3 regions of the Thermomonospora cellulosilytica genome follow, and region 3 is predicted to be linked to each of the others. Evidence: riboswitches for the same ligand, from Rfam matches in the RefSeq annotation. Region 3 holds a riboswitch; each other region holds the start of a gene.
The links. A riboswitch is a leader RNA that binds a small molecule or an ion and turns the genes downstream of it on or off. The one in region 3 is predicted to bind cyclic di-AMP.
Positions count from the first base shown of each region.

Region 1: it holds a riboswitch for cyclic di-AMP, as region 3 does, so the genes downstream of both, HNR21_RS26030 (peptidoglycan recognition protein family protein) here and HNR21_RS36160 (CHAP domain-containing protein) in region 3, are expected to answer to the same signal.
Region 2: it holds a riboswitch for cyclic di-AMP, as region 3 does, so the genes downstream of both, HNR21_RS07185 (coiled-coil domain-containing protein) here and HNR21_RS36160 (CHAP domain-containing protein) in region 3, are expected to answer to the same signal.

Region 1 is NZ_JACJII010000001.1:5,515,757-5,521,172, reverse strand. Features, by position in the region: gene HNR21_RS26045 (DinB family protein) at 65-592, opposite strand; gene HNR21_RS26040 (SGNH/GDSL hydrolase family protein) at 810-1,601, opposite strand; gene HNR21_RS26035 (serine/threonine-protein kinase) at 1,787-3,124, opposite strand; gene HNR21_RS26030 (peptidoglycan recognition protein family protein) at 3,298-4,044, opposite strand; cyclic di-AMP (ydaO/yuaA leader) riboswitch at 4,433-4,575, opposite strand; gene HNR21_RS26025 (HEAT repeat domain-containing protein) at 4,798-5,416, shown strand, end outside.
Region 2 is NZ_JACJII010000001.1:1,466,798-1,472,213, forward strand. Features, by position in the region: gene HNR21_RS07170 (DUF4190 domain-containing protein) at 1-186, shown strand, start outside; gene HNR21_RS07175 (sterol carrier family protein) at 193-627, opposite strand; gene HNR21_RS07180 (serine/threonine-protein kinase) at 780-2,423, shown strand; cyclic di-AMP (ydaO/yuaA leader) riboswitch at 2,648-2,788, shown strand; gene HNR21_RS07185 (coiled-coil domain-containing protein) at 2,792-3,742, shown strand; gene HNR21_RS07190 (winged helix-turn-helix transcriptional regulator) at 3,818-4,312, opposite strand; gene HNR21_RS07195 (MFS transporter) at 4,410-5,416, shown strand, end outside.
Region 3 is NZ_JACJII010000001.1:5,879,620-5,885,035, forward strand. Features, by position in the region: gene HNR21_RS27740 (NYN domain-containing protein) at 1-436, shown strand, start outside; gene HNR21_RS36455 (C40 family peptidase) at 598-1,575, shown strand; cyclic di-AMP (ydaO/yuaA leader) riboswitch at 1,981-2,147, shown strand; cyclic di-AMP (ydaO/yuaA leader) riboswitch at 2,531-2,682, shown strand; gene HNR21_RS36160 (CHAP domain-containing protein) at 2,692-3,456, shown strand; gene HNR21_RS27755 (hypothetical protein) at 3,508-4,767, shown strand; gene HNR21_RS27760 (M48 family metallopeptidase) at 4,764-5,416, shown strand, end outside.

The sequences.
Region 1 (5,416 bases), 360 kb from region 3:
CGGCCTGCCGGCGCGCCGACCAGGGCCTCCGCCTGGCCGGGGGACGGGCCCCGTGGGACCCGGTTCACTCCTGGGAGGCGGCGCGCAGCAGCCGGAGCTGGCCGATCTCGGCGGCGTTCTTCATCAGCTCGGAGTTCACCCAGCCGACCATGTGGGCGACGGTGTGCGCGGGGTCGTTCCGCCAGGGGAACGGGGCGGGGGCGTCCAGGTCGGCGTCGGTGAGCCGGTCCAGCACGGTCAGCCACTCCTCACGAAGATCGCGCAGCCACGCGACGGCCGCCTTCCCGTCCCCCGGCCAGGTGATCTCGGTCCGTTCCCGGGGCCTCCGGCACTGTGCGTGGTCGATGGCGACGCTCCACCACCAGCCGATATGCCAGCTCAGCCAGCCGATCGTGGGGACCGGCACGGGCTCGGGCTCGGTCTCCGCCCAGTCCGGCACCCATGTCCCGTCCTCGTCCGGGCGCACCGTCCAGCAGAGCGGAGCGGGCTCCCACAGGAAGTCCTCGGCGACCAGCCGTTCCAGGTGGTGGTCGAACAACGCCCAGGTCAGGTCGAACTGCCAGCGCAGCAGATCACGTCGAGATGTGTTCACCGGCCGACTCTGGCATATCGTCGCCCGGCCTGGAAAACGGTTATCCGCCCCTGCGAGCCGCTCGCCGCCGGACCCGGGGAATCCGCCCGGCCGCGGAGCGGAATGCGCACGGCTCGCTCCGGCGGCGACGTTCGATGAGACGGCCGGACGGGGACATCCGGTGTTCGGATGTCCCCGCCGTCGGCGGAACGCTTTCGAAATGTGGGCCGTCGTGTGCTCAGAGCACCGAGTTGAGGGCGGCGTAGTATCCGCTGCGCTGGCCGAGGGCGGTCGGGTGGTAGGAGTGGTTGATGGGAATGGTGACGGCGTTCAGCCAGTCATGGCCGCTGCACAATTCGTGTCCCATGAACTCGTCCCGCACGCCGGAGAGGGTGAAGTTCGCCCGGCCGGCGGCACTGGCGATGACGCTGTCCAGGAGGTCCGCCGCGCCGTTCAGCGCGGTCCGCTTGGTGTTGCTGAGCCCGACGCACACGTTCACGATCTTGTAGAGCCGCGGATAGTCGAGCACCACCACGCGCGCGGAGGGGGCCCGCGAGCGGATCGCCCGGTAGAGCGTGTCGAGCCGGCCCGGAAGCTGGTTCTGCATGAAGGTCTTGGCGGTGTTGACGGCGTTGAGGCAGGTCGAGTCGGAGCCCAGCACGCACGTCTCCATGACCTTCGCGAACCCGGCGTCGTTGCCGCCGACCGTGATGGTGACCAGGGTGGTGCCGGAGCCGAGGGCGCCGAGCTGGTCGTTCATGACGGACGTGGTGGTGGCCCCCGAGCAGGCGACGAACCGGAACGAGGCGGGGGAGTTGGCGTTCGCCCACAGTTTCGGATAGGCGTTGTTGCTGCGCTGGCAGCTTCCGCTGGCGGAGTCGTAACTTCCGGCTCCGAGTCCCGACGAGTAGGAATCGCCGAGTGCGACATAATTGACGGTGGCGGCGGAGGCGGGCGGGGCGAGGGCGGTCAGGGCGATGGCGAGGATGAGCGCGCAAACGGTGGTAAGCGCGCGGCGGGGGACGCGCATCTGCTCTCCAGGGGGTGGTTGGAGGGTACGGCCTCACTTATACATCGGAATTCCGCGCCCGGGGAGCAGCCGATTTGTTTTGTTGTTTTGGCATTTTTTGCCATTGACGCGACCGGTCGATTGTGCGGGTTTCACGCCGGTGCCCCGCCGGCGGTATACGGACGCCGGGGATTTCGGGATTCCGCTCAGAACGGGATCCGCAGGGACGCCGGGGCGACGTGGACGGGGTCGTCGACGGCGTCCAGGGCGTGGAGGATCTCCCGAGCCCGGGACCTGGTCATGGCGCCCGCCCGGTAGCGTTCGGCGACCTTGGTGCACAGCAGGTCGAGGCGCTGTTCGACGGCGACGGGGCGATGGGCGGCCAGTTCGCCCTGGAAGTCGGTGACGAGCGCGTCGAGTTCGGCCGCCACCTGGGGGTGGATCTCGCCGTACTGGCGGCCGGCTTCGATCGCCTCCCGTACGCGGCTGAGCCTGTGCACCAGGGTCGCGCGGTCCGGCGGACGGAGGGCCGGGGTCACCACCGAGGGCGGCGACGGGCTCGGGGACGTCGGTATCGGCTCCGGGGAGGGCGAACCGGACGACGGAGACGGGGACGGGGATCCGGACGGGGGAACGGAGGCGGACGGCGGCGGGCCGGACGGGGTGGCCAGGGGAGGCGCCGCGCGGCGGCCGGGCGGCTCCGCACCGGGGACGGTCACGACGGTGAGCGTCGCCGCCGCGACCAGACCGACCACCGTCGTGAGGGCGAGCATGCGGGCGGGGCCGATCGGCATGCGCCCGGGGGAGGGCGGAGGCGGCGGCTCGGGGGACGGCTCCGGTTCGGCCGCGGCCCCGATCAGCACGGAACGCACCTCGTGGGCGGTGGGCCGCTGGTCCGGCTCGTACGCCTGGCAGCGCCGGCACAGTTCGGCGACCTCCAGCGAGACGTGCGGGGGGCGGCGGCCGTCCGGGTTGCGCTCGCCGGTCAGCGCCTCGGAGAGCATCACGCCCAGCGCGTAGACGTCGGCCGCCGGGCCGATCTGCCGTTCCGGCGGCAGGTAGGCGGGGTCGGCGGGCTCGGTGCCGAGGGCGAAGTCGCGCACCTTGACGCCGTCCTCGCCCAGCACGACCTTCGCCGGCCGCAGATCGCCGTGCGCGACCCCGGCCTCGTGCGCGGCGGCCAGGGCCTCGGCGACCTGCACGAGCACCGCGATCGCCTCCCGCCCCGCAAGACCGCCCTCCGGCATGCGCCCCTCGAGGAACTCCGTCACCCGGTAGGGGATGGGACGGCCGTCGACGCCGTCCGCCTCGCCGTGGTCGAGCACGGCGGCGATGCGGGGATGGGTCAGCCCCGCCGCCGCCCGCGCGCCGCTCCTGAACCCGCCGCGCACCACCGGATCCGCCGCTCGTCCCGGGTGCAGCAGCCGGATCGCGACACGGCGGCCCCCGACCTCGTCGGCGGCCTGCCACACTTCGGTCTTCCCGCCTTCGCCGAGCCGTCGTTCCAGCCGGTACCGGGCGGCGATGCGGACCCCTGGGCGCATGGAGCCGTCCCCTTCCTACGGCCTACGCCCGTTGGTACGCATCCCGGCGTCCCCAGGCTCGATCGGACCGCACACGGCTTCGTCCGCCGGACCGGACATCGACGGACGGGCCGCCCTTCCGTGCCCGCGCGCGGAAGCCCGGCAGAACGGGGCCCGGGACGTACGGCGGCGGCTCAGCCGAGCAGGTCCTCCACGACGCCCCGCAGGTTGGGCAGCGCTGCGGCGAAGGCGGTTCCGCAGCATTCGGTGGAGCTGAAGTGGCGGTGGGGGACGATCGCCTCCCGCGGGTCCAGGTCGTACTGGCGGCACAGCCAGGCGAGGGTCTCGGTGAGGGAGGCCAGCAGGGGCTCGGGCGGCAGCACGTCGCTGTAGGTGCCCTCGCACTCGATGCCCACGGTGAAGTCGTTGGCGCGGCCCGCGTGGGTGCCCTCGACGAAGAAGCCCCTGCGCGCCGCGTCGATGCTGCCCTGGCGGCCTTCCATGATGTGGCCGCCCCGGCTGATGGTGAAGTGCTGGCCGGTGTCGGGCCAGCCGTTGACGCCCATGTGGGCGCTCTGGATGCTGCGGGACAGCCGGTACGCCTGTTCGAGCGAGAAGTCGTCCACGTTCGGCGTCGCCGTGTGGTGGACGACGACGAACTTCGGGGCCTCGCGGACCAGCCGGGGAGCGGGGGCGGGCCTGGCGTTCCAGTCGGCGCGTGTGCGGATGCGCGGCATGTCGTGCCCGGAACGGCGACCGGCGGCCTCGCGCGCCTTGCGCCGGTCCGGGGTCCGGTCCGAGTCGGAGGAGGCCGTGGCGTCGGCGGCGTAGCCGGACACTTCGAGAAGCGTTCCCGCGGCGAGGACTCCGCCGGCGACGAGGAGCCTGCGCCGGGACATCGCGGGGGTCTGCGTCTTACGGTGCTTGGGCCTTGCGGGCATGAAGGATCCCATCCTGCTGTGCGTGAAAGAACGAGTGCTCTGCGTGATGGCAGAGAAATGCGTCGGCCGAAGGGCGTGACGTGGACGGGCGAACCGCGCCGCCGTCCGGATTTCCCGGGCACGTGCAATGGCCGGCGGGCGCATCGCCCTTTCGGGTTTCGCGGGTTTCGCGGGTTTCGGAATGGTCAGGGCGTGCCGGAACCCGCGATGGTCTTCGTGCCGTTCCCGGAGGGGCTCAGAACCGCCCGCCCGGGAAGGCCGTCAGGCCGTCGACGGCCGATGGAACGCCGGCGGCACGTGACCGGGGAGCCCGTGCGCGGCGAAGGTCAGGGGATCCGTGGCGCGCCGGTGGGGGCGCCGGACGATGGAGCGACGTTCCTCCACGATCTTCTCCTCTCCTTGACGCCTACCGGGTTAGCTGACGGGTTCGGGCCAGGAGACGCCCTACCGCACAAGGCGGATTCACCCCGGAAACAGTGGGTCCCCGGCTCCGCTCGACGGTGGTCGGAGCGGACTCGGCGGCCGTCGTCCGCCTCCGGCGGAGGCGATCATCGACGGCGACGATGAATGCGACTAGATCGTATTGAAAACCCCAAAACCGGACAAGTTTCCCCAAAAAGATCTACCTGGCGGTTCCGGGGATCTCCTTGCCCGCCACCCCGGCAGGACCCCGGGGCCTGTGGTCGGGCGGTGGTGTGCCAACCGGGCGTGGGTCTGGGGCGTCTTCTCGGCAGAAGCGGTCGGGGGTGGGGCATGGTCGCGGGGCATCAGGTCGCGTTCTTCCTGCGTGAGATCGGCTCGGCCGATCCCGCGCGTCGTGCGGCGGCGGCCAAGGGGCTGAGCCGCGCTCCCGGGCACGTCGCCGAGTTGACCGCCCTGGCCGGGGATCCGGCGCCGCAGGTACGCGCGGCGGCCGCGCTGGGACTGGGCGGGCAGGGCGAGGCGGCGCCGATCGGGCCGCTGGTGGCGCTGTGCTCCGATCCCGACGCCGAGGTCCGGCGGCGTGCGGTGAACGCGCTGGACCGGCTCGGTGCGACCGGGCCCGCGGTGGCCGCGGCCTTCGTCCAGCGGGTCGGGGACGGCGAGTTGCGCAGCCGGCCCGTGGTGCTCGACTGGCTGCTGCGGTTCGGAGTGCCGGTGCCGACCGGGGCGCTGGTGCCGCTGCTCGCCGACCCCGACCCCCTGATCTGGGGGCCCGCCAGGCTCCTGCTGCGGCTGCTGCCCGAGGCCGACGCCGTCTTCGCCGATCTGGTCCGCACCGGGCCGGACGAGGTGCGACGACGGGCGCTGCACATGCTGGCCCGCCCGCAGGCCGGCATCCCCGGTATGGGCCCGGATGCCGACCCCGAGACGCGTGAGGCGGCCTGGCGCC
Region 2 (5,416 bases), 4.4 Mb from region 3:
GCCGCCGGGATCGTCTCCTGCCTGGTGACCCTGGTGGTGGGCGCGGCGGGGCTGTTCTGGCTGCTCAGCCAGGCCGCCGAGTGCGCCGACCCGGACCGCTACCCGACCGACGCGGACCGGGAGCGCTGCATCGAGCGCGAGTTCCCGTTCGCCCGGACGGGCGCGACCCCCGGCACGACGCCCTGACGCGGGTCACTTCAGTGGGACGAGCGCGGACAGGTCGGCGCGGGGGCCGCCGGCGGTGATCCGGCGGGCGTGCACCGCCTCGTCCCAGGTGACGCGGCCGGTCGCCAGCTCGAGCCAGGTCACGGCGTCCATCTCCACGACGTTCGGCGGCGTCCCGCGGGTGTGCCGCGGCCCCTCCATGCACTGGACGGCGGCGAACGGCGGGACCCGCACCTCCACCGCACGGCCGGGGGCGGCCTCGGCGAGGCGGTCCAGGGTGACGCGGACGGCCGCCCGCAGCAGGGGACGCCCCGGCTCGGCCCCGGCGTCCAGGGCGGCCAGCACGGCGTCGAGGGCGGCCAGACGCAGCGCCGCGGGCTCGTCGGGCCCCTCGTACGGGGGCCGTCCCAGCGCGGCGAGCTGCTCGTTCAGCACGGTGAGGGTGAGCGGTGCACGGGCCATCGACACCGACCGTACCGGTACCTCCTGCCCGGCTCTGCACCGCGAACCACCGCCCAGGCGGTAAAAAGGGACGGTCGCTGGCACCCTGGGCCAGCCGGACAGGGCACGCCCGCGCGGCGCGGCGTGGCCCAGGAAACGCACGGAGGTTGCCGATGCCCCAGGCCCGGCCGCTAGAACCCACCGATCCCGAACGGCTCGGCGAGTACCAGATCGTCGGCCGGCTCGGCGAGGGCGGGCAGGGCGTGGTCCTGCTGGGCCGCGGCCCCGGCGGCGAGCAGGTGGCGATCAAGCTCCTGCACGCCACCCTGAGCACCGATCCGCTGGCGCGCTCCCGGTTCATCCGCGAGCTGGAGGTGGCCAAGCAGATCGCCACGTTCTGCACCGCGGCGGTGCTGGACGCCGACGTGGCCGGGGACCGCCCGTACATCGTCAGCGAGTACGTCGAGGGCCCCTCGCTGCAGGGCCTGGTCGCCGCCGAGGGCCCGCGCGGGGCCAGCGCGCTGGAACGGCTGGCGATCGGGACGGCCACCGCGCTGACCGCCATCCACCGGGCCGGGGTGGTGCACCGCGACTTCAAGCCCGCCAACGTGCTGCTCGGCAGCGACGGCCCCCGGGTGATCGACTTCGGCATCGCCCGGGCCATGGACCTCAGCGGGCTCACCCTGGCGGGCGGGGTGCCGGGCACGCCCGCCTACATGGCCCCGGAGCAGCTCAGCGGGACCGAGGCGGGCCCGGCCGCCGACGTGTTCGCCTGGGGCTCGACGATGCTGTTCGCCGCGTCGGGGCGGATGCCGTTCGGCGACGACACGGTGCAGGCGGTGATCCAGCGGATCCTGTACGACGAGCCGGACTACTCGCCGCTGCCGGAGCCGCTGCGCGGGATCGTGCGGGAGGCGATGGCCAAGGACCCGGCCCGCCGCCCGACCGCCCGGCAGTTGCTGGACCGCCTGCTGGGGCAGGAGAGCCCGTCCGTCGCCACCGTGCCCGAGCCACTGGTCACCGAGGCCCGGTCGCTGGCCGCCGAACGCCCGCCGCGGCCCGCCCCGCCGCCCCTGCCCGCCGCCGAGGAGCCCGCGCCGCCCACGGTCGCCGACCCTCCGTACGCGCCGCCCCAGCCGCCCCGGCCGGGGGAGACCGCCGTGCTGGGCGCGCCGGTGTTCCCGTCCGGCGAGCCCGGCGGTCCGGGTCCGGACGACCGGCCGGGGCAGCCGCCGCTGATCCCGTGGCAGCAGCCGGCCGCCGCCGACCCGACGGCGGCGTACCCTCCGGTGCCCCCGGTCCCCCCGGCGAGCGCCGCGCCGCCGCGTCGCGGGGGCGCCAACCGGCCGCTCGGCGTGCTGATCTCGCTGGCCGTCGGGGTGCTGGCGGGCATCGTGATCATCGCCCTGGTGCTGTGGCCGCAGCTGCGCGACTCCAGCCCGGCGGGCGGCGCCTCCGGGACGTCCCAGCAGGCCGCCGACAACCGGCCGGTCAGCAGCATCCCCGAGGCGTTCGCCGGGACCTGGAGCGGCACCGCGGTCAACTCCAGGCGGGGGGCGTCGTTCCAGATCCGGGTCACCTTCCAGGCGGGCGAGACCGTTGCGCGGGCCGTCTACCCGCGCGGCTGCCAGTGCACCCTCACCCTGACCCGCGGCACCGGCAGCCGGCTGGAGATGACGCTCAGGCCGCAGCCGCCCTGCAAGACCGTCACCCCCGGGGACGTGGTGGTGACCCGCAAGCCGAACGGCCGTCTGGAGTACGCCTGGGCCCGGACCGGCACCACGCTCAGCTACCGGGCGGACCTGACCAAGGGCTGACACGGGCCGTCACCGCCGCGGGGCGGGGTGTGAACGTTCTCACGTAGGATGGCCCGGCCACAGGTGAGAGCACAGGTCGATAAGCGGTCATCGAGGTCATAGCGACTGCCGCTGCGCAAGGGGTTTAATCTTGGCGAAGTGCACTTCGGTGTCATACGGTTCGCTCACCGGCCGAACGCCCGCGGCGTCCGGCCGTCGGCATGCCGTAGGGACGCCGGCAGCCTAATCCCGCGGTGCCAGCCCGCCGCGGGAACCGGGGACCCAACGTAGATCCGGGGTGAACTCACGGCCCGTCCGGCCGCGACAGGGCCGACCTCCCGGTCCGAACCCGTCAGCTAACCCGGTAGGCGAACAAGAGAGGAGAGCACGTGGAGACCCCTGACTCCACTCGTGGCACCCGTGCGCCGCGGCGCGGACTCCGGCGCACGGCCCTGGCGCTCGCCGCGGCGGCCGGGGCGTTCCTGCTGACGTCCTCCACCTCGCCGGGGGCGATGGCCGCGGAGCCGGGGGGCGCGGCCAAGGTCCGCCAGCTCACCAGGGAGATGCAGAAGCTCGAGAAGGAGTACGGGGGCAACCTCGAGCAGCTGCGCGACGCCCGGCGCGACGCCAACAACGCGCTGAAGAAGGCCCAGGTCCTCGGCAAGGACCTGGAGGAGGCGCGGCGGGTGGTGGCCGAGATGGCGGCCACCCAGTACATGAGCAACGGCGTCGACATGACGGTGCAGATCCTGGCCAGCGACGACCCCAACCGGCTGCTCAGCAACGCCTCGCTGGCCCGCCATCTGTCCGAGCAGAAGGCCGCCAAGGTCCGGGAGATCGCCGTTCTGGTCGGCCGGCAGGACCAGGCCCGCAGGGAGGCCGAGGCCAAGATCAAGAAGCTGGAGAACGACATCGAGGAGATCTCCAAGCAGCGCGAGCGGGTCAAGCAACTGCTGAAGAAGTACAAGCCGGAGTCCCCGCTGGTCGGCGCGGGCGGGATGACCCCCCGGATGATCAAGGTCAAGAACGAGATCGAGGCCGAGCTGGGCCCCTTCCCGATGATCGGCTGCACCCGCCCCGGCGACCCCCTGGACCACGGGTCCGGGCGCGCCTGCGACTTCATGGAGAGCACCGCGGGCCGGATGCCCTCGTCGGACCGGCTGGCCCACGGCGACGCGGTCGCCCAGTACGCCATCAACAACGCCTCGCGGCTGGGCATCAAGTACATCATCTGGAAGCAGCGGATCTACGACCTGCGCAGCCCCGGCTGGAAGACCATGTCCGACCGCGGCTCCATCACCCAGAACCACTACGACCACGTGCACATCTCGGTGTTCTGAGCACTAGCCGCTGGTCTTCGACGCCCCGGCCGGGTTCGCCCGGCCGGGGCGTTTCGCGTTCCGCGGCGCGGAAGGTCAGCGGAGGGCGGCCAGGGCCTGGTGGGCGATGGCGTCGCGTTCGGCGGCCTCGCGGCGCTGGGCCTCCCGTTCGGCGGCCTCGCGGGCGTCGTAGGCGGCGCGGGCGGCGGCGATCTCGTTCTGGTGCTCCTCGGTCCAGGTGACCAGGGCCTGGATGGTGGCGTGCAGGGTGCGGCCGAGGGGCGTCAGCTCGTAGTCGACCCGGGGCGGGACGGTGGGGTGGACGGTGCGGCTGATCAGGCCGTCGCGTTCGAGCTGGCGGAGGGTGCGGGTGAGCATCCGCTGGCTGATCCCGTCGATCTTGCGGCGCAGCTCGGTGAAGCGCAGGGAACGCCGGTCCAGCAGGGCGATCACCAGCAGCGACCACTTGTCGGCGATCCGGTCGAGGATCTGCCGGACCTCGCAGTCCTCACGGGTGTCCCACTGGAAGGCCTCCTGGTCGGGGCCGGTACCACAGCAGTTACCAGGGGACTTCGAAGTGCCTTCTTCCATGACTCCTCATGGTGACTGACGATGCTGTCGGTTACAAGAAGGAACCGGCCCCATGTTCCGATACCGGCCGGTTCCGTGTGCGGAGAGGAGTGGGCCGATGTCCACGACGGACGCCCGGATGGACGGGCGGGCCTGGGGCGTGCTGTTCGTGCTGTGCGGCGCGATCTTCCTGGAGGGGATCGACGTCGCGATGTTGAACGTGGCGCTGCCGTCGATCCGGGCCGACCTGGGGCTGTCCACCGGGATGCTCAGCGGCCTGGTCAGCGCCTACGTGCTCGGCTACGGCGGGTTCATGCTGCTCGGCGGCCGGGCCGCCGACCTGCTGGGGCGGCGGCGGATGTTCCTGCTGTGGCTGACGGTCTTCTGCCTGTTCTCCGGGCTGGGCGGGCTGGCGACCGAGGGCTGGATGCTGCTGGTCGCCCGGTTCGTCACCGGGGTGGCGGCGGCGTTCATGGCGCCGGCCGGGCTGGCGCTGCTCACCGGCGCGTTCCCAGAGGGGCCGCTGCGGACCCGGGCGCTGGGGGTCTACGCGGGAACGGCCGCGGGCGGGTTCTCGCTGGGGCTGGTCGCCGGGGGACTGCTGGCCTCGCTGGGCTGGCGGTGGGTGTTCTTCGCGCCCGTCATCATGTCGGCGGTGATCCTGGCCGCCGCGATCCCGCTGGTGAAGGACACCGACGCCGCCGGGGAACGGCAGGGCGGCTTCGACCTGCCCGGCGCGTTCGCCATCACCGGGGCGATGCTGCTGCTGGTGTACGGGGTGGTCCGGCTGGAGCACCCGTCGCGGGGCCCGGGGCTGACGGCCGCGGTGCTGGCCGCCGGGCTGGCGCTGCTGGCGGCGTTCGTGCTGATCGAACGGCGCGCCGCCGACCCCCTGGTGCGGCCGGGCATCCTGCGGTCGGGGACGCTGGTGCGGACGAACGCGGCGGCGCTGCTGTTCATCGGGGCGTTCGGCGGGTTCCAGTTCCTGCTCACCCTGTACCTGCAGGAGGTGCGGGGGTGGAGCACGCTGGAGACCGGCCTGGCGATGCTGGTGATCGCCATCGACACGGTGCTCGCGCCGACGCTGACGCCCCGGCTGGTCAACCGGTACGGCAACGTCCGGGT
Region 3 (5,416 bases):
CGGCCGGGCGCTGTCGGACCAGGACCCGCGGCTGCTGGACCGGCTGCTGACGCTGCCCCAGGTGCATCTGATCATCGACGGCTACAACGTCACCAAGACCGGCTACGGCGAGCTGCCGCTGGCCGACCAGCGCAACCGGCTGGTGCGCGCGCTGGGCGGGCTGGCCGCGCAGACCGGCGCCGAGGTGACCTGCGTGTTCGACGGCGCCGAGCTGGAGGCGCCGGTGCCGGTGAACCCGCCGCGCGGGGTGCGGGTGCGGTTCAGCCGGCCGGGACAGACCGCCGACGAGCTGATCGGCGAGCTGGTGCGGGCCGAGCCGCCGGGCCGGCCGGTGGTGGTGGTCTCCTCCGACCGGGAGGTGGCCGACGCGGCCCGCCGGGCGGAGGCCCGTCCGGCCCCGTCCACCCTGCTGCTGCGCCGGCTGGGCCGGGCCTGAGCCCGTCGGCCTGGAACTGCTGACGAACCGTGATCATGCAGGGACGTATGGTGACATCGTCTTAATTGAGCCTGAAAGAACGCACGTATCGGTTGTGACCGGTGTTGCCCCTCGCTAACGTGATCCGCCGACAAGGGTGGAAGAGAGGGGCAAACACGACCGTGGCCAGCGACAGGACCCGCCGATTCTGGGCAGCCGCCTGCCTCACCGTGGCGACGACGGTGGCGCTTCCCGTCGCCACCGTTCACGCCGACCCCACCCCCTCGGCCGCATCGGTGCAGAAGAAGCTCGACAAGCTCAACAAAGAGGTCGAGCAGCTGGTGGAGAAGTACAACCAGGCCGAGGAGGACCTCAAGGCCGCCAGGGCCAAGCTGAAGGCCGCCCGCAAGGCCGCCGCCGCCGAGCTGGCCGACTTCGAGAAGGCCCGCACCCAGATCGCCCAGATGGCCGCCGAGGCCTACAAGAACGGCGACATGGACGTGGCCAGGTTCGTCGGCACCGGCGACCCGCAGGCCGTTCTCGACCAGTCGGCGATCTTCGCCCACCTGTCCCGCAACCGCAGCTCGGAGCTGGCCACCTTCCTGGCCGCCGCGCAGCGGGTGCAGCGCCAGCAGGGACAGGCGCAGCAGGCCTATGACGACGTCAAGCGCCGCACCGACGAGCTGCGCGAGCAGAAGCAGAAGGTCGAGAAGGCCATCGCGCAGCAGAAGGCGCTGCTGCGCCGGATGGGCGTCACCCAGGACCGGCCGGGCAGCGTGGGCGGCACCTACACCGGTCCGGCCAGCGGCTCGGCGCGCACCGCGCTCAACTACGCCTACGCGCAGCTGGGCAAGCCGTACCAGTACGGGGCCGAGGGGCCGAACTCCTTCGACTGCTCCGGCCTGACCATGCGCGCCTGGGGGGCCGCGGGGGTCAGCATCCCGCGCACCACCAACTCGCAGTACGCGGCCACCCGCCGGGTCTCCCGGTCCAGCCTGCAGCCCGGCGACCTGGTGTTCTTCAACAGCCTGGGGCACGTGGGGATGTACGTGGGCGACGGCAAGATGATCCACGCGCCGCGCACCGGCAAGAACGTGGAGATCGTCGACATCACCTCGGGCTACTACGCCTCCAACTACTACGGCGCCGGGCGTCCGTAGCGCCCGCGACCCGGTCGGCGAAGGCTCGGACCGCCCGCGCGTGCGGGCGGTCCCGTGACCGGGGAATGCATCCGCCCAGACCTGCTGTTTACCTCTGTACAACCTGGGACGGACATCCAGCAGGGTCTCGTGACCCACGTCATGTCCGGTTTGCGGATGATTTGCCTTGAGCCGGGTGTTTGGTACCTTATGACGGACAGCGGCGCCCCTCCATGCGTCGCAGCGGCGACGGTGTCCCCCAGACGCCGTGCCTGCACCGGCCGGTCCGGCCTCGGCCCGCCGTGATCCACACGGCCGCCACCGGATCCGTCCGGTCCGCACAATCAGGAAACTCGTCAACGAGGCCGCGTACGCGGCCACGCCGAGTCCGTCCGATCCTCTCCCCGAGGGACGCGGCGCGCCGGTCGACACCGGTCGCCGGGCCCGCACAGAGGACGACGGAGCCGGGGACCCACCTATACCTGGGGTGAATCGGCGCACCTGTCCCGGATGACTCCGGGACGAGGAGCACCGTAGGGCGACTTCCAGCCCGAACCCGTCAGCTAACCCGGTAGGCGTCTGGAAGAAGGAGTCACCCCTGTCCAGCAACGCTGTCATCAGCCTCACACGCAAGGCCAAGCTCGCGGGCGGCGCCATCGCTGGCACGCTCGCCCTGACCCCGGTCCTGGTCCTGGCGACCGCGACCCCGGCACAGGCGCCGACCGGCACAGTGCCGAACCTGGCCGAGCGCGTGCACACGACGTCCGTGCAGAACCACCAGGTCGCGCCCGACGCGGCGGGCCATTCCGGCGCACGGACCGTCATCCCCTGACAGGGCGCGCGAGCGCCCGGGCCTGACAGGCCCCGCGCCGTTCCGGCGCACACAGACCCGTAACCCCGGCCCGGCCGCAGGCCGAGCCGTGCCCTGAACCGCAGGGCGATCTTTTCCCACACACCCAGACGGGCGTCCGTCCATGGGCGTCCGCCGCCGAGTCCGCATGCCCTCATGCAGGGGCTGCGGAGCCGGGGACCCACCTTTTCCGGGGTGAATCGGCCGTGCGCGGCCGTAGGGCGACTTCCAAGCCCGAACCCGTCAGCTAACCCGGTAGGCGGCATGGAAGCAGAGGAGCACATGCCGTGGCAGGCAAGCGTCGTTTCGACCGTCTCACCCGCATCACCGACACCGTCAACACCATCCCGGGCCTGACCCGCCTGGCCGAGGGCTTCCGCTCCCGTCAGGGCGCGGTCGCCGGCGCCCTGGTCGCCGGCGCGGTGGCCACCACCGGGCTGACCATCGCGACCCAGGCTCCGGCCGAGTCCGCCGTCCGGGCCGCCTCCCCGGTCAACGTGTTCGCCGACGAGGGCGACCGCTCCGAGGGCAGGGGCGAGGGCGAGGTGACCGCCGAGAAGAAGGCCACGGCCGAGGACGTCATCAAGATCGCCAAGAGCCAGGTGGGCATCGGCGAGGACAGCGCCGGCAAGAGCAAGTACGGCGAGTGGTTCGCCACCACCGACCGCGCCGTGCAGACCGTCAAGCGCGACGGCGGCAGCAACCCCAAGGTCTATGAGGACGCCGCCTGGTGCGCGATGTTCCTGGCCTGGGTCGCCGACAAGACCGGTGACAAGGACGTGCTGGGCGCCGACCCGTACACCGTGACCTACGCGGGCTCGTTCGAGGACCAGGGCCGCTGGGGCACCAAGGCCAAGCCGGGCGCCATCGTCTTCTTCGACTGGGACGGCGGCAAGAGCATCGGCGGCATCGACCACGTGGGCCTGGTCACCGAGGTGCTGGACAACGGCAAGGTCAAGACCGTCGAGGGCAACATCTCCAACCAGGTCGTCTCCAAGGTCCGCACCCCCGACACCATCGTGGGCTACGGCTACCCCGAGTACGCCGGGTGACGATCCCCCGCGGCGACGCCGCACCCGTGACCGGTCAATAGGATCACCGGCATGGCCGACGGCACATCGCATCCTCTGAGCACCGGCCGGCGCGTGACGCGCCGGCCGGTGCTCGTCGTTGTGCCCCTGGTCGCCGTCCTGCTCGCCGGGGGCCTGTGGACGGTCGCCCGGGACGGCGGGTCCCCGGCGCCGGCCGCCACCGCCACGGGCGCGCCCGTTCCCCCTCCCGACGTCCGGGCGGTGGAGACGATCCTGCGGAACCGGGCGCGCGCCGTCCGGGAACGCGACCGGGCCGCCTTCCTGGCCACCGTGATCGGGGCCTCCGAGGCGTTCCGCGAGTCGCAGCGCCTGCTGTTCGACAACCTGATGCGGCTGCCGCTGGAGTCCTGGCGGGAGGAGACCGCCTCCCCCGTCCCCGCCGCCACCGGCGACGGCGGCGCCACCCTGAAGCTGACGCTGCGCTACCGGCTGCGAGGATTCGACGAACGCGAGGTCACCCGCACCCGCTACCTGACGTTCGCCCCCGGCGAGGGGTCCGGCTGGCGGATCGTCGGCGACGGCGTCCGCAACGGCCTGAGCGACGACGCCGACATCTGGGACGGCGCCCGGATCGCCGCGGTGCGCGGCAGGCACAGCCTGGTGATCGGCGCGACCGGCGGGCTGGAGGAGATCGCCGGCCGGCTCGACGCCGCGGTGCCGCGGATCACCGAGGTCGTGGGGGACCGCTGGGCGCGCCGGGTGGTGGCGCTGGTCCCCGCCGACGACCAGCGGGCCGCGGCGCTGGCCCCCGGCAACCCCGTGACGAACATCGCGGCGCTGGCCGTCTCCGGTCCCGCCGGGGAGGACCGGATCGTGATCGCCCCCGGCACGTTCGGCAGGCTGAACGCCCTCGGCCGCGAGGTCGTGCTGACCCACGAGCTCACCCATGTCGCCACCGGAGGCGCCCGTGACGGCCGCACCCCGCTGTGGCTGATCGAGGGCCTGGCCGACTACGTCGGCTACAAGGGGGCCACGGTGCCGGTGCGTTCGGCGGCGCGCGAGCTGGCCCGGGAGGTGGCGGCCGGCCGGGTGCCCGAGGCGCTGCCGGAGGCCGCCGACTTCGACGGGCCGGACCGGCTCCCCCAGGTGTACGCGGAGGCGTGGCTGGCCTGCCGCATGGTCGCCGAACGGTACGGCGAGGACGCGCTGGTGGAGCTGTACCGGGCGGCGGGCCGCCGGTCCCAGGAGGCGGCGCTGCGCTCGACGCTGGGCGTGGGCACCGCCGGCTTCACCGCGATGTGGCGTGACTACCTGCGGAAGGAGCTGGGATGAGGCGGGCCCGGACGGCGGCGCTGATCACGGCGGTGGTGTTGCTGGCGGCCGTGGCCGCGGTGCTGGCGGCGACCACCCCGTGGGATCCGCTGCCCGGCGACGTCCCGGGCGGCGCGGTGCGCCCCGATCCCGCCCGCGACTTCTCCCCCGTCGAGCTGGCCCGGTCGGCGGCGTTCGACCGGGCGATCAACCCGCCCGCCTACGCGGGGCTGCTCGCCGGGCTGCTGGTGGCGCTGCTGCTGGGCCTGACCCCGCTGGGGGCGCGGCTCCTGGGCCGGTGCACCGGGTGGGTGCGGTGGCGGGCGCTGCGGCCCGCGGTGGCGGTGATCGTGCTGACCACGCTGCTGCGGCTGGCGGCCCTGCCGTTCTCGATCTGGCGGGAGGGCGTGCTGCGGCGGTACGGGCTGTCCACCCAGAGCTGGCCCTCCTGGCTGCTGGACCAGCTCAAGTCGCTGGGGCTGACCTGGGTGATCTGGACGGTGGCGGTGCTGCTGCTGTTCGCGCTGGCCCGCCGGTTCCCGCGCTACTGGTGGACCGGGGCCGCCGCCGGCGGGTTCGCCCTGGTGGTGGCGGTGTCGTTCGCCTACCCGCTGGTGGTGGAGCCGGTGTTCAACCGGTTCACCTCGCTGCCGGCCGGTCAGCTGCGCAC